Regions from separate parts of the Micromonospora sp. NPDC049060 genome, predicted to be linked through region 2. Evidence: riboswitches for the same ligand, from Rfam matches in the RefSeq annotation. Region 2 holds a riboswitch; each other region holds the start of a gene.
What was found. Region 2 has a riboswitch for cobalamin ahead of AB0B83_RS07795 (ribonucleoside-diphosphate reductase subunit alpha). Riboswitches for the same ligand answer to the same signal wherever they lie in the genome.

Region 1 (3,267 bases), on a different contig from region 2:
GCGACTTCGTCCCGTCGCTTCCCGACCAGGGTCCGGCAGGGCCGCCCGCCGGCGGCGCGCCCGCCCCGATCGAGAACGATCCGGCCATCGTCACCGAGCTGGTCGAACGCAGCCAGGCGGCCCTCGCCACCCTGCGGCGCGACATCCGGACGAAGTCCGGGCCGGCGCTGTTCGACTTCCTGCTGGAGGCCTTCGAGGAGCACAAGCGGGGCCTTGCCGATCCGCTGAGCATGCAGGCGATCATGGCGGGGATGGAAGCCACGTGGTGGCTCAACGACAGGCTGTACGAGTGGCTGGGCGAGAAGAACGTCGCCGACACGCTCACGCTGTCCGCGCCCGACAACGTCACGTCGGAGATGGGACTGGCGCTGCTGGACGTCGCCGACGTCATCCGCCCGCACCCGGAGGTGGTGGCCTTCCTGCGGGAGGTCGAGGACGAGGGCTTCGTGGACGAGCTGCCCCGGATCCCGGGCGGCCGGGAAGCGCGAGACGCCATCCGGGCCTACCTCGACAGGTACGGCATGCGCTGCGCGGGCGAGATCGACATCACGAGGCCACGCTGGAGCGAACGCCCCACCACGCTCGTGCCCCTCATCCTCGACAACGTCAGAAACCTCGAGCCGGGCGCCCGCACGCGGCGCTTCGCGCAGCGGCGCCAGCGGGCGGCGCGGAAGGAACAGGAGGTCCTGGAGCGCCTGCGGGCCCTGCCGGACGGGCAGCGCAAGGCGGCGGAGACGAAGCGGATGATCGACCGGGTCCGGACCTTCATCGGGTACCGGGAGTATCCGAAGTACGTCATCGTCAGCCGCTACCTCAGCTACAAGCAGGCCCTGCTGAGAGAGGCCGAGCGCCTCGTGCGGGCCCACGTGCTCCCGGAGCAGGAGGACATCTTCTACCTGACGTTCCAGGAGCTCCACGACGTCGTGCGTACGCACGAGGTGGACGACCAGCTCATCCAGCGGCGCAAGGACGCGTTCAGGTCGTACCGGACGCTCACCCCGCCCCGGGTGCTCACGTCGGAGGGCGAGGGCATCGCCGGCGCGTACCGGCGCGAGGACGTGCCGGCCGGCGCGCTGGCCGGCCTCCCGGTCTCCGGCGGGACCGTCGAGGGACGGGCCCGCGTCGTCCTGGACCTGGCCGAGGCCGACCTCGAACCGGGCGACATCCTGGTCACCGCCTACACCGACCCGAGCTGGTCACCCCTGTTCGTCGCGATCGCGGGACTGGTGACGGAGGTGGGCGGCCTCATGACCCACGGGGCGGTGGTCGCCCGCGAGTACGGCCTGCCCGCCCTCGTCGGGGTGGAGCGGGCGACCCGGCTGATCCGAAACGGACAGCGGGTTCGCCTGCACGCGACCGACGGGTACGTCGAGCTCCTGCCCTGACCGACCACCGGACCATGACCCGACGCGCGCGGCCGATCACGCATTGACATCCGGCGTCCCTCCACTCCAGACTGGCGCCACAACTCAACCAACGCGCGTGCGTGCGGGGGAAGTCCGGTCGAATTCCGGCGCTGGCCCGCAACGGTAGGCCGTCGAGATGCACCTCCGACGGCGAGCCCGAATACCCGACGTACGCGCAGAATCCGCTCCCCACCCGTCGTGGCCCACGGGTCGGAGTCCCGGTCGACCCCCGCGCTGCGACGGTCGTCCGGGCTTCTGACGACCGCCGGGCCGGAAAGGCGCTTCCGATGGTCGTCCGCCTGAGCCGGCACCGCCTGCTCACCCTGTTCCGCGGCGTGCTCGCCGCCCTCACCCTCGCCACCCTCACCCTCGCCGCACCGGCATCCGCCCACGCCTCCCCCACCTCGCCTTCCGGGGTCGGCCGGTCGGAGGCCGCGGCCGGCTGGCTGGCCCGGCAACTCGTCGCCGGCGAACGCCTCGAGGTCGTCTTCGACGGCGTCACCTACCCCGACCAGGGCCTCACCCTCGACGCGGTGTTCGCCTTCGCCGCCGCCGGCGTCGCCGACGACTCGGGGGCCCGGGCGCTGGCCTGGGTCACCCGGCCGGACATCCGCGACGCCTACCTCGGCGACGGCGCGACCGAGGCGTACGCGGGCGCGACCGCCAAGCTCGCCCTCGCCGTCCAGGTACGCGGCGGCGACCCCACCGACGTCGGCGGCATGGACCTGGTCGCCCGGCTGCGCTCGCTGCAGGCCCCCACCGGCCGGTTCACCGACCGGTCGGCGTACGGGGACTACAGCAACACGTTCAGCCAGTCCTTCGCCCTGCTCGCCCTGGGCCGCACCTCGCAGGGCACGCCCCCGGCGGCCGCCGCCTGGCTGGCCGCCACCCGCTGCCCGGACGGCGGCTACCCGCTGCTGCCCGCACAGCCGGTCTGCACCTCCGACGTGGACGCCACCGCGCTCGCGGTGCAGGCGCTGCGGGTCACCGGCCGCCCGACCGACGCCGCCGCCGGGCTGCGCTGGCTGCTGTCCGTGCAGCGCGCCGACGGCGGTTTCGCCAACGCCGCCGGCATCCCCAACGCCAACAGCACCGGCCTCGCCGCGCAGGCGCTGCGCGACGGCAGCCGGCCGCTGGCCTGGGCCCGCGCGCGGGTGTTCCTCGCCGGACTTCAGGTCGGCTGCGCCGGGGTGCCGGCCGACCGGGGCGCGGTCGACTTCGACGGCGGCGCCTTCGACCCCGGCACCGCCGCCCGGGCCACCGGCCAGGCCGTCCTCGGCCTGACCGGCACCGGGTACGCCCGGCTGTCCGCGGCCGGCGCCACCCCGGGCGCACCGGTCCCCGCCTGCCCGTGACCCGTCCCGTCGCTCCACCGATTCCAGGAGGAACCGTGTTCCGTCACCGATCCACCGTCCGCACCCGGCTCGCCGGCCTGTTGGCAGCCGCCGTCGCCGCCGTCGCCCTCACCGCCGTCGAACCCGCCCCCCGGGCCGGGTACGCCGCGGCCTGCACCGGCACCTCCGGCGTCACCGTCGTGGTCGACTTCGCCGCGCTCGGCGGTGGCGTCCAGGTCGGCTGTGCTCCGGGCGACCCGGCCACCGGGCTGGCCGCCCTCCAGGGCGCCGGCTTCACGGTGACCGGCACCCAGCGCTGGGGGCTGGCGTTCGTCTGCCGGATCAACGGCAAGCCGACCGCCACGGCCGATCCGTGCGTCAACACCCCGCCCGCGACGGCGTACTGGTCGTACTGGCATGCCCCCAGCGGCGGCGCCTGGTCCTACAGCACGTCCGGCGCGAGCAGCTACAACCCGGCCCCGGGCACCGTCGAGGGCTGGTCCTTCGGCGCGGGCGCCCCGCCGAGC
Region 2 (3,267 bases):
TCGGCCTGAGCGCGCCCAACCCGCCCACGTTCAGCACCATCGTGGACAACACCACGGCGGGGCGGTTCACGGCGAGCACCAACTGGGGCACCTCCTCGTACTCCGCCCAGCGCTACGGGGCCGACTACCGCTTCGCCAACCCCACTCTGGCCAGCGACTCCGCCTGGTTCAAGGTGAACATTCCGGCGGCCGGCAACTACCGCGTCGAGGTGCGGCACCCGGCCGACCCCGGCTACAACAGTTCGGCCCCGCACGTCGTCGTCACCGCCTCGGGCAACCGCACGGTCAACGTGGACCAGCGCTCCAGCGGCGGCGTCTGGCGCTCGCTGGGCACCTTCGGGCTGGCCGCCGGGGACCGGAACCTGGTCGCGGTCAGCCGCTGGACCAGCACCACCGGCTACGTGGTGGCCGACGCCGTCCGGGTCACCCGGGTCTAGTAACGCTGCTGAGCTGCGGTCGGGCTGAGGCCGGGCGTTCGGCAGGCGTCGCCGCGCCACGCCTCGCGGCCCTCCTCCACCGCCACCAGCGCGACAGATCCACCCGAACGTGATCAGGACGCCATGGACGTGACCCTGCGGCTTTAGGGTCCATGGCGTCCTGATCACCGTTTGCGGGGCGCCGCAGCCAGAGAGCGCCACTGGTGCGCCGGTGCGCGGGTCGGTGCATCGACGTGGGCTTCTGGCTGGCGATCGACGGGCGTGACCCGCGCCGCCGACGACACGCCCGGGACCGACATGTGGGGTGTGACAACGGCGCCAACCCTATATATGGTGTCGGCGCAGCTGGTTCGCCCGCTCATCCGGAGTGGTCGAGGCAAGAGGGAACCCGGTGGGAATCCGGGACTGCCCCGCAGCGGTGAGTGGGAACGACCGCCGTCATCAGCACTGGGCCGCCAGCGGCCTGGGAAGCGACGGCCAGTAGGAGACCGGCGAGTCCGGTCGCGCCCGCGAGTCCGAAGACCTGCCAGTGCGCCGTACGCCCGCTTCCGGGTGTGTGGCGGTCCGAGGCCGCGTGGGACGGCCGACGCCATCCCGACGCGTTGCCCTGCCGCGCGTCGTCGTCGGTGTCCGCTCCCCGCGTGCCCAGGAAATCCGTCTGGGATCAAGGCTCGCGAGGAGTGAGTGGTGACAGTCACCGAGGTTTTTCCGGCCGACGATGCGGCCGTGGTGGGCCAGCGGCGACCGCAGATGCGGGTCCGCAAGCGCGACGGCGGCACCGAGGCGGTCGACGTCAACCGGATCGTCCGCGCGGTCGAGCGGTGGGCCGACGACCTCGCCGACGTCGACCCGCTGCGGGTGGCGACCAGGACGATCAGCGGCCTGTACGACGGGGCGACGACCGCCGAACTGGACCGGCTGTCCATCCAGACCGCTGCGGAGATGATCGGTGAGGAGCCGCAGTACTCGCGGCTGGCCGCCCGCCTGCTGGCCGGGTACGTCGACAAGGAGGTCCGCCGGCAGGGCATCGGCTCCTTCAGCGAGGCGATCCGGCACGGGCACGCCGAGGGCCTGATCGGCGACGACACCGCGGCCTTCGTCGCCGCCCACGCCGGCGCCCTCGACGCCGCCGTCGACCCGCGCGGCGACCTGCGCTTCGAGTACTTCGGGCTGCGTACGGTCTACGACCGTTACCTGCTGCGCCACCCGACGAGCCGGCTGGTGCTGGAGACCCCGCAGTACTGGCTGCTGCGCGTGTCCTGCGGCCTGTCGCAGGCACCGGACGAGGCGATCGAGTTCTACCGGTTGATGTCGAGCCTGGCGTACCTGCCGAGTTCGCCGACGCTGTTCAACTCCGGCACCCGGCACACCCAGATGTCCTCCTGCTACCTGGTCGACTCCCCGCGCGACGAACTCGACTCGATCTACCAGCGGTACGCGCAGGTGGCGAACCTGTCGAAGTTCGCCGGGGGCATCGGCATCGCGTTCTCCCGGGTGCGCTCCCGGGGCGCGCTGATCAGGGGCACCAACGGGCAGTCCAACGGGATCGTGCCGTGGCTGCGGACGCTGGACGCCTCGGTGGCGGCGGTCAACCAGGGCGGCCGGCGCAAGGGCGCGGCCTGCGTCTACCTGGAGCCGTGGCACCCGGACGTCGAGGAGTTCCTCCAACTGCGCGACAACACCGGCGAGGACGCCCGGCGCACCCACAACCTCAACCTGGCCAACTGGATCCCGGACGAGTTCATGCGGCGGGTGGAGTCCGACGGGATGTGGTCGCTGTTCGACCCCGACGTGGTGCCGGAGTTGCCGGACCTGTGGGGCGAGGAGTTCGACGCGGCGTACCGGGCCGCCGAGGAGCAGGGCCGCTACGTGCGGCAGGTCCCGGCAAGGGAGCTGTACGGGCGGATGATGCGCACCCTCGCCCAGACCGGCAACGGGTGGATGACGTTCAAGGACGCCGCGAACCGGCTGTGCAACCAGACCGCCGAGGCGGGCAACGTGGTGCACCTGTCCAACCTGTGCACCGAGATCGTCGAGGTCTCCAGCGACGCCGAGACCGCCGTGTGCAACCTCGGCTCGGTCAACCTCGCCGCCCACCTGGGCGCGGACGGCATCGACTGGGAGCGGCTGCGCGCCACCGTCCGCACCGCCGTGACGTACCTCGACCGGGTCATCGACATCAACTACTACCCGACGGCGCAGGCGGCGGCGAGCAACCCCCGCTGGCGGCCCGTCGGACTCGGCCTGATGGGCCTGCAGGACGTGTTCTTCGCGCTGCGGCTGCCGTTCGACTCGCAGGCCGCCCGGGAGCTGTCCACCCGGATCAGCGAGGAGCTGTACCTGACCGCCCTGGAGACCTCCGCCGACCTGGCGCGACGCTCGGGCGCCCACCCGGCGTACGGGCAGACCCGGGCGGCGCGCGGGCAGCTGCAACCCGACCTGTGGGGCGTCACGGGCACCCAGACGGCACGGTGGGCCGCGCTGCGTGAGCGCGTCGCCGCGTACGGGCTGCGCAACTCGCTGCTCGTGGCGATCGCGCCGACCGCCACCATCGCCTCGATCGCCGGCTGTTACGAGTGCATCGAGCCGCAGGTGTCCAACCTGTTCAAGCGCGAGACCCTGTCGGGGGAGTTCCTCCAGGTCAACACCGCCCTCGTACGCGAGTTGAAGGCCCGGGGCCTGTGGACGGAGCGGATCCGTTCGGCGATCAAGCGCGCCGAGGGCTCCGTGCAGGACGTCGCGGAACTGCCAGCCGAGGTGCGGGAGCTGTTCCGTACCGCGTGGGAGCTGCCGCAGCGGGCGTTGATCGACCTGGCCGCGGCCCGCGCCC
Region 3 (3,267 bases), on a different contig from region 2:
TTCCCCCGTCGATCAGCGGCACCCCCCAGCGGCGGCAGAACACCCCGAGCACCGCGTCGGACTCTGCGACCCGCAGGTCGCACCAGAGCGCCAGCTCCAGCCCGCCGGCCACCGCGTGACCGGAGATCGCGGCGATCACCGGCTTGCTGAGCGTCATCCGGGTCGGACCCATCGGGCCGTCCCCCTGCGCCTCGACCCGGTTGCCGCTCGGTGTGCCGATGGCCTTCAGGTCGGCCCCGGCGCAGAACGAGCCGCCGGCACCCCAGAGCACGGCCACCGCCGCGTCGGGGTCGGCCTCGAAGGCGCGGAACGCGTCGGCCAGCGCCCGTGCCATCGGCCCGTCGACCGCGTTGCGGGCCGCCGGGCGGTCCAGGATCACCGTGGTCACCGCCGCGGCGCGTTCGACGCGTACGCCCATGCCGACAGCATGCCCCCGACGGTGCCGGCGGCGCCAGGCGTCAGCGCGGGGCGGACCGGTCCGGGCGGACCAGGGTGGCGCCCAGCGCGGCGCCGACCACGCAGGCCACCCCCGCCGCCTGCGGCCAGGCCAGCAGCTCGCCGAGCAGGACCAGCCCGACCAGCGCCCCGATCGCCGGTTCCAGGCTGAGCAGGACCGCGAAGACCCGGGCCGGCATCCGGCGCAGCGCCGCCATCTCCGCCGAGTACGGCAACACCGACGACAGCAGCGCCACCGCCGCGCCCAGCGCGAGGGTCCACGGGTCGAGCAGCGCCGTACCGCTGCCGGCGACCCCGAACGGCAGCACGGCCAGCGCGGCGACGGCCATTCCCAGCGCGAGGCCCCGGCTGCCCGGCACCCGGGCGCTGACCGCCTTGCCGAGCAGCACGTAGCCGGCCCAGCCGACCGCGACGGCCACGCAGCACAGCAGCCCCAGCCGGTCCATTCCCGTCCCGCCGAGCCCGCTGATCAGCAGCACGCCGCCGCCGGCCAGCGCCGCCCATGCCACGTCGGCGAGGCGGCGGCTGCCGGCGAGCGATACCAGCAGCGGCCCGGCGAAGCCGATGGTGACCGCGACGCCCAGCGGCACCCGGTGCAGGGCCGCGTAGAAGGCGAGGTTCATGACCGCCAGGGCCAGCCCGAACGCCCCGACCAGACCGGCGGTACGCCAGCCCAGGCGCAGCCCCGGCCGGACCAGGACCAGCAGGATGAGCGCGGCGAAGCCGAGCCGCAGCGTGGTGGTGCCGCCGGCGCTGGTGCTGCCGAAGAGCTGCTTGGCGACGGCCGCCCCGACCTGGGTGGAGAGCATGCCCAGCAGCATCAGCAGCGGGGGCGGCACGGCCCGGGGCTGGCCCAGCGCGACGCTCAGTCGGGTCGCCGGTCGGCCGGCCGGCATCGGGCGGGAGGAGAGTGCGTACACCCGGACCACAGTGGCCGTGGACGGTGCGGCCCGCGACCGGATTTCCACGCCCGTGTCGCCTCCCGTCACGGGCCGGACGGCGCTAGCATCCCCGACGGCACGATCATGTGAGGTGCCCCGCGCGAGCGGGGAGAATCGGGAAGCCGGTGTGAATCCGGCACGGGCCCGCCGCGGTGACCGGGGAGCCACCGTCCACGCGTACGCGCAGCCACTGGCCCGTCCGGGCCGGGAAGGCGGACGGCCAGGCGTCGATCCGGGAGTCCGAAGACCGGCCTCGCGTCCGGTGCCCGCGTCCGGCGTGGCGTGGGCCGAGCGCAGCGGGAGCCTGCCTTGGATCTGTACGACGTCATCCACCGCCGCCGGGACGTACGCGCCCAGTTCACCGGCGCGCCGGTGCCCGAGGAGACACTGCACCGGGTGCTGGCGGCGGCGCACGCCGCGCCGAGCGTCGGCTACTCGCAGCCCTGGGACTTCGTCCTGGTGCGCGACCCGGAGCTGCGCCGCCGGTTCCACGAGCACGTCCGCACCGAGCGGAACACGTTCGCCGCGACGCTCGACGGGGAGGCGGCCGAGCGGTTCGCCCGCATCAAGATCGACGGCGTCCTGGAGTCGACGCTGTCCGTGGTGGTCACCCACGACCAGGACCGGGGCGGCCCCGCCGTGCTCGGCCGGCACGCCATCGCCGACACCGGGCTCTACTCGACCTGCCTCGCCATCCAGAACCTCTGGCTCGCCGCCACCGCCGAAGGGCTCGGGGTGGGCTGGGTGTCGTTCTACCGCGAGCCCTGGCTCGCCGAGCTGCTCGGCATCCCCGACGGGATCCGGCCGGTGGCGTGGCTCTGCCTCGGGCCGGTCACCCACTTCGAGGCGGTACCCGACCTGGCCCGGCACGGCTGGCGGCGGAAGCGCCCCCTGGCCGACGCGATCCACCACGACCGCTGGGCGGCACGCTGACCCGCCCGGGGCGTCCCGTTACGGGCCGACGGGGCGCACCTCACGTACACCTGCGGACTTGTCACCGCCGACCGGTTTGCGGGGGCTCCTGCCGGGAAGTCGGTACGGGTGCGAGCACTCTTGACGAAGATCGAGCAGGCATCCGGCCTGGACCGGGTCGGCGACCGGTTGCAGCGCGCCGTCCAGGCCACCCTCCGACCGCAGCGGGTCCGCGACCTGCTGCACGGCGTCTGGCTGGGCCATCCGCTGCACCCGGCGATGGTGCAGGTGCCGGTGGGCGCGTGGATCAGCACGGCGGTGCTGGACCTGATGCCGGGGCAGCGCCGGGCCGCCGCCACGCTGTGCGCGGTGGGCACCGTCAGCGCCCTCCCGGCCGCGGTCACCGGCCTCAACGACTGGGCGGCACTGGCTCGCGACCAGCGCCGGATCGGCCTGGTGCACGCCGCGTCCAACAGCGTCGGCCTGGCGTTCTACGCCGGCTCGGTGGCCGCCCGGATGACCGGCCGGCACAACCTCGGCCGTACGCTCGGCTTCCTCGGGCTCGGCGCCGCCAGCATGGGGGCGTACCTGGGCGGGCACCTGGCGTACAAGCAGGGCGCGCAGGTCAACCAGAGCATCTCCGAGCTGCACCGGATGAGCGACGGCTGGCACTCGATCGCGGACATGGCTGCTCTGCCGGAGCGCAGGCTGATCACCCGGGAGGTCGACGACGTCTCGGTGATCCTCTACCGGCACGGCGACGAGGTCACCGTGATGCTGGAGCGCTGCCCGCACCAGAGCGGCCCGCTGGGCGAGGGCGAGGTGCGCGAGATCGACGGGCACGACTGCGTGGTCTGCCCGTGGCACGGCAGCGCGTTCCGCCTCAACGGCGGCGAGGTCGTGCACGGTCCGTCCGGCAACGACCAGCAGATCCTGCCGACCCGCGTCGTCGACGGCA

Region 1: linked by a shared signal. The riboswitch ahead of AB0B83_RS05615 (prenyltransferase/squalene oxidase repeat-containing protein) and the one ahead of AB0B83_RS07795 (ribonucleoside-diphosphate reductase subunit alpha) in region 2 are both predicted to bind cobalamin.
Region 3: linked by a shared signal. The riboswitch ahead of bluB (5,6-dimethylbenzimidazole synthase) and the one ahead of AB0B83_RS07795 (ribonucleoside-diphosphate reductase subunit alpha) in region 2 are both predicted to bind cobalamin.

What each region holds. Positions count from the first base shown of each region.
Region 1 is NZ_JBEZEV010000007.1:80,258-83,524, forward strand. Features, by position in the region: gene rph (rifamycin-inactivating phosphotransferase) at 1-1,385, shown strand, start outside; cobalamin riboswitch at 1,461-1,593, shown strand; gene AB0B83_RS05615 (prenyltransferase/squalene oxidase repeat-containing protein) at 1,694-2,761, shown strand; gene AB0B83_RS05620 (hypothetical protein) at 2,797-3,267, shown strand, end outside.
Region 2 is NZ_JBEZEV010000011.1:96,522-99,788, forward strand. Features, by position in the region: gene AB0B83_RS07790 (N-acetylmuramoyl-L-alanine amidase) at 1-437, shown strand, start outside; cobalamin riboswitch at 767-983, shown strand; gene AB0B83_RS07795 (ribonucleoside-diphosphate reductase subunit alpha) at 1,188-3,267, shown strand, end outside.
Region 3 is NZ_JBEZEV010000005.1:114,734-118,000, reverse strand. Features, by position in the region: gene AB0B83_RS04275 (crotonase/enoyl-CoA hydratase family protein) at 1-418, opposite strand, end outside; gene AB0B83_RS04270 (EamA family transporter) at 459-1,376, opposite strand; cobalamin riboswitch at 1,470-1,668, shown strand; gene bluB (5,6-dimethylbenzimidazole synthase) at 1,707-2,330, shown strand; gene AB0B83_RS04260 (Rieske 2Fe-2S domain-containing protein) at 2,439-3,267, shown strand, end outside.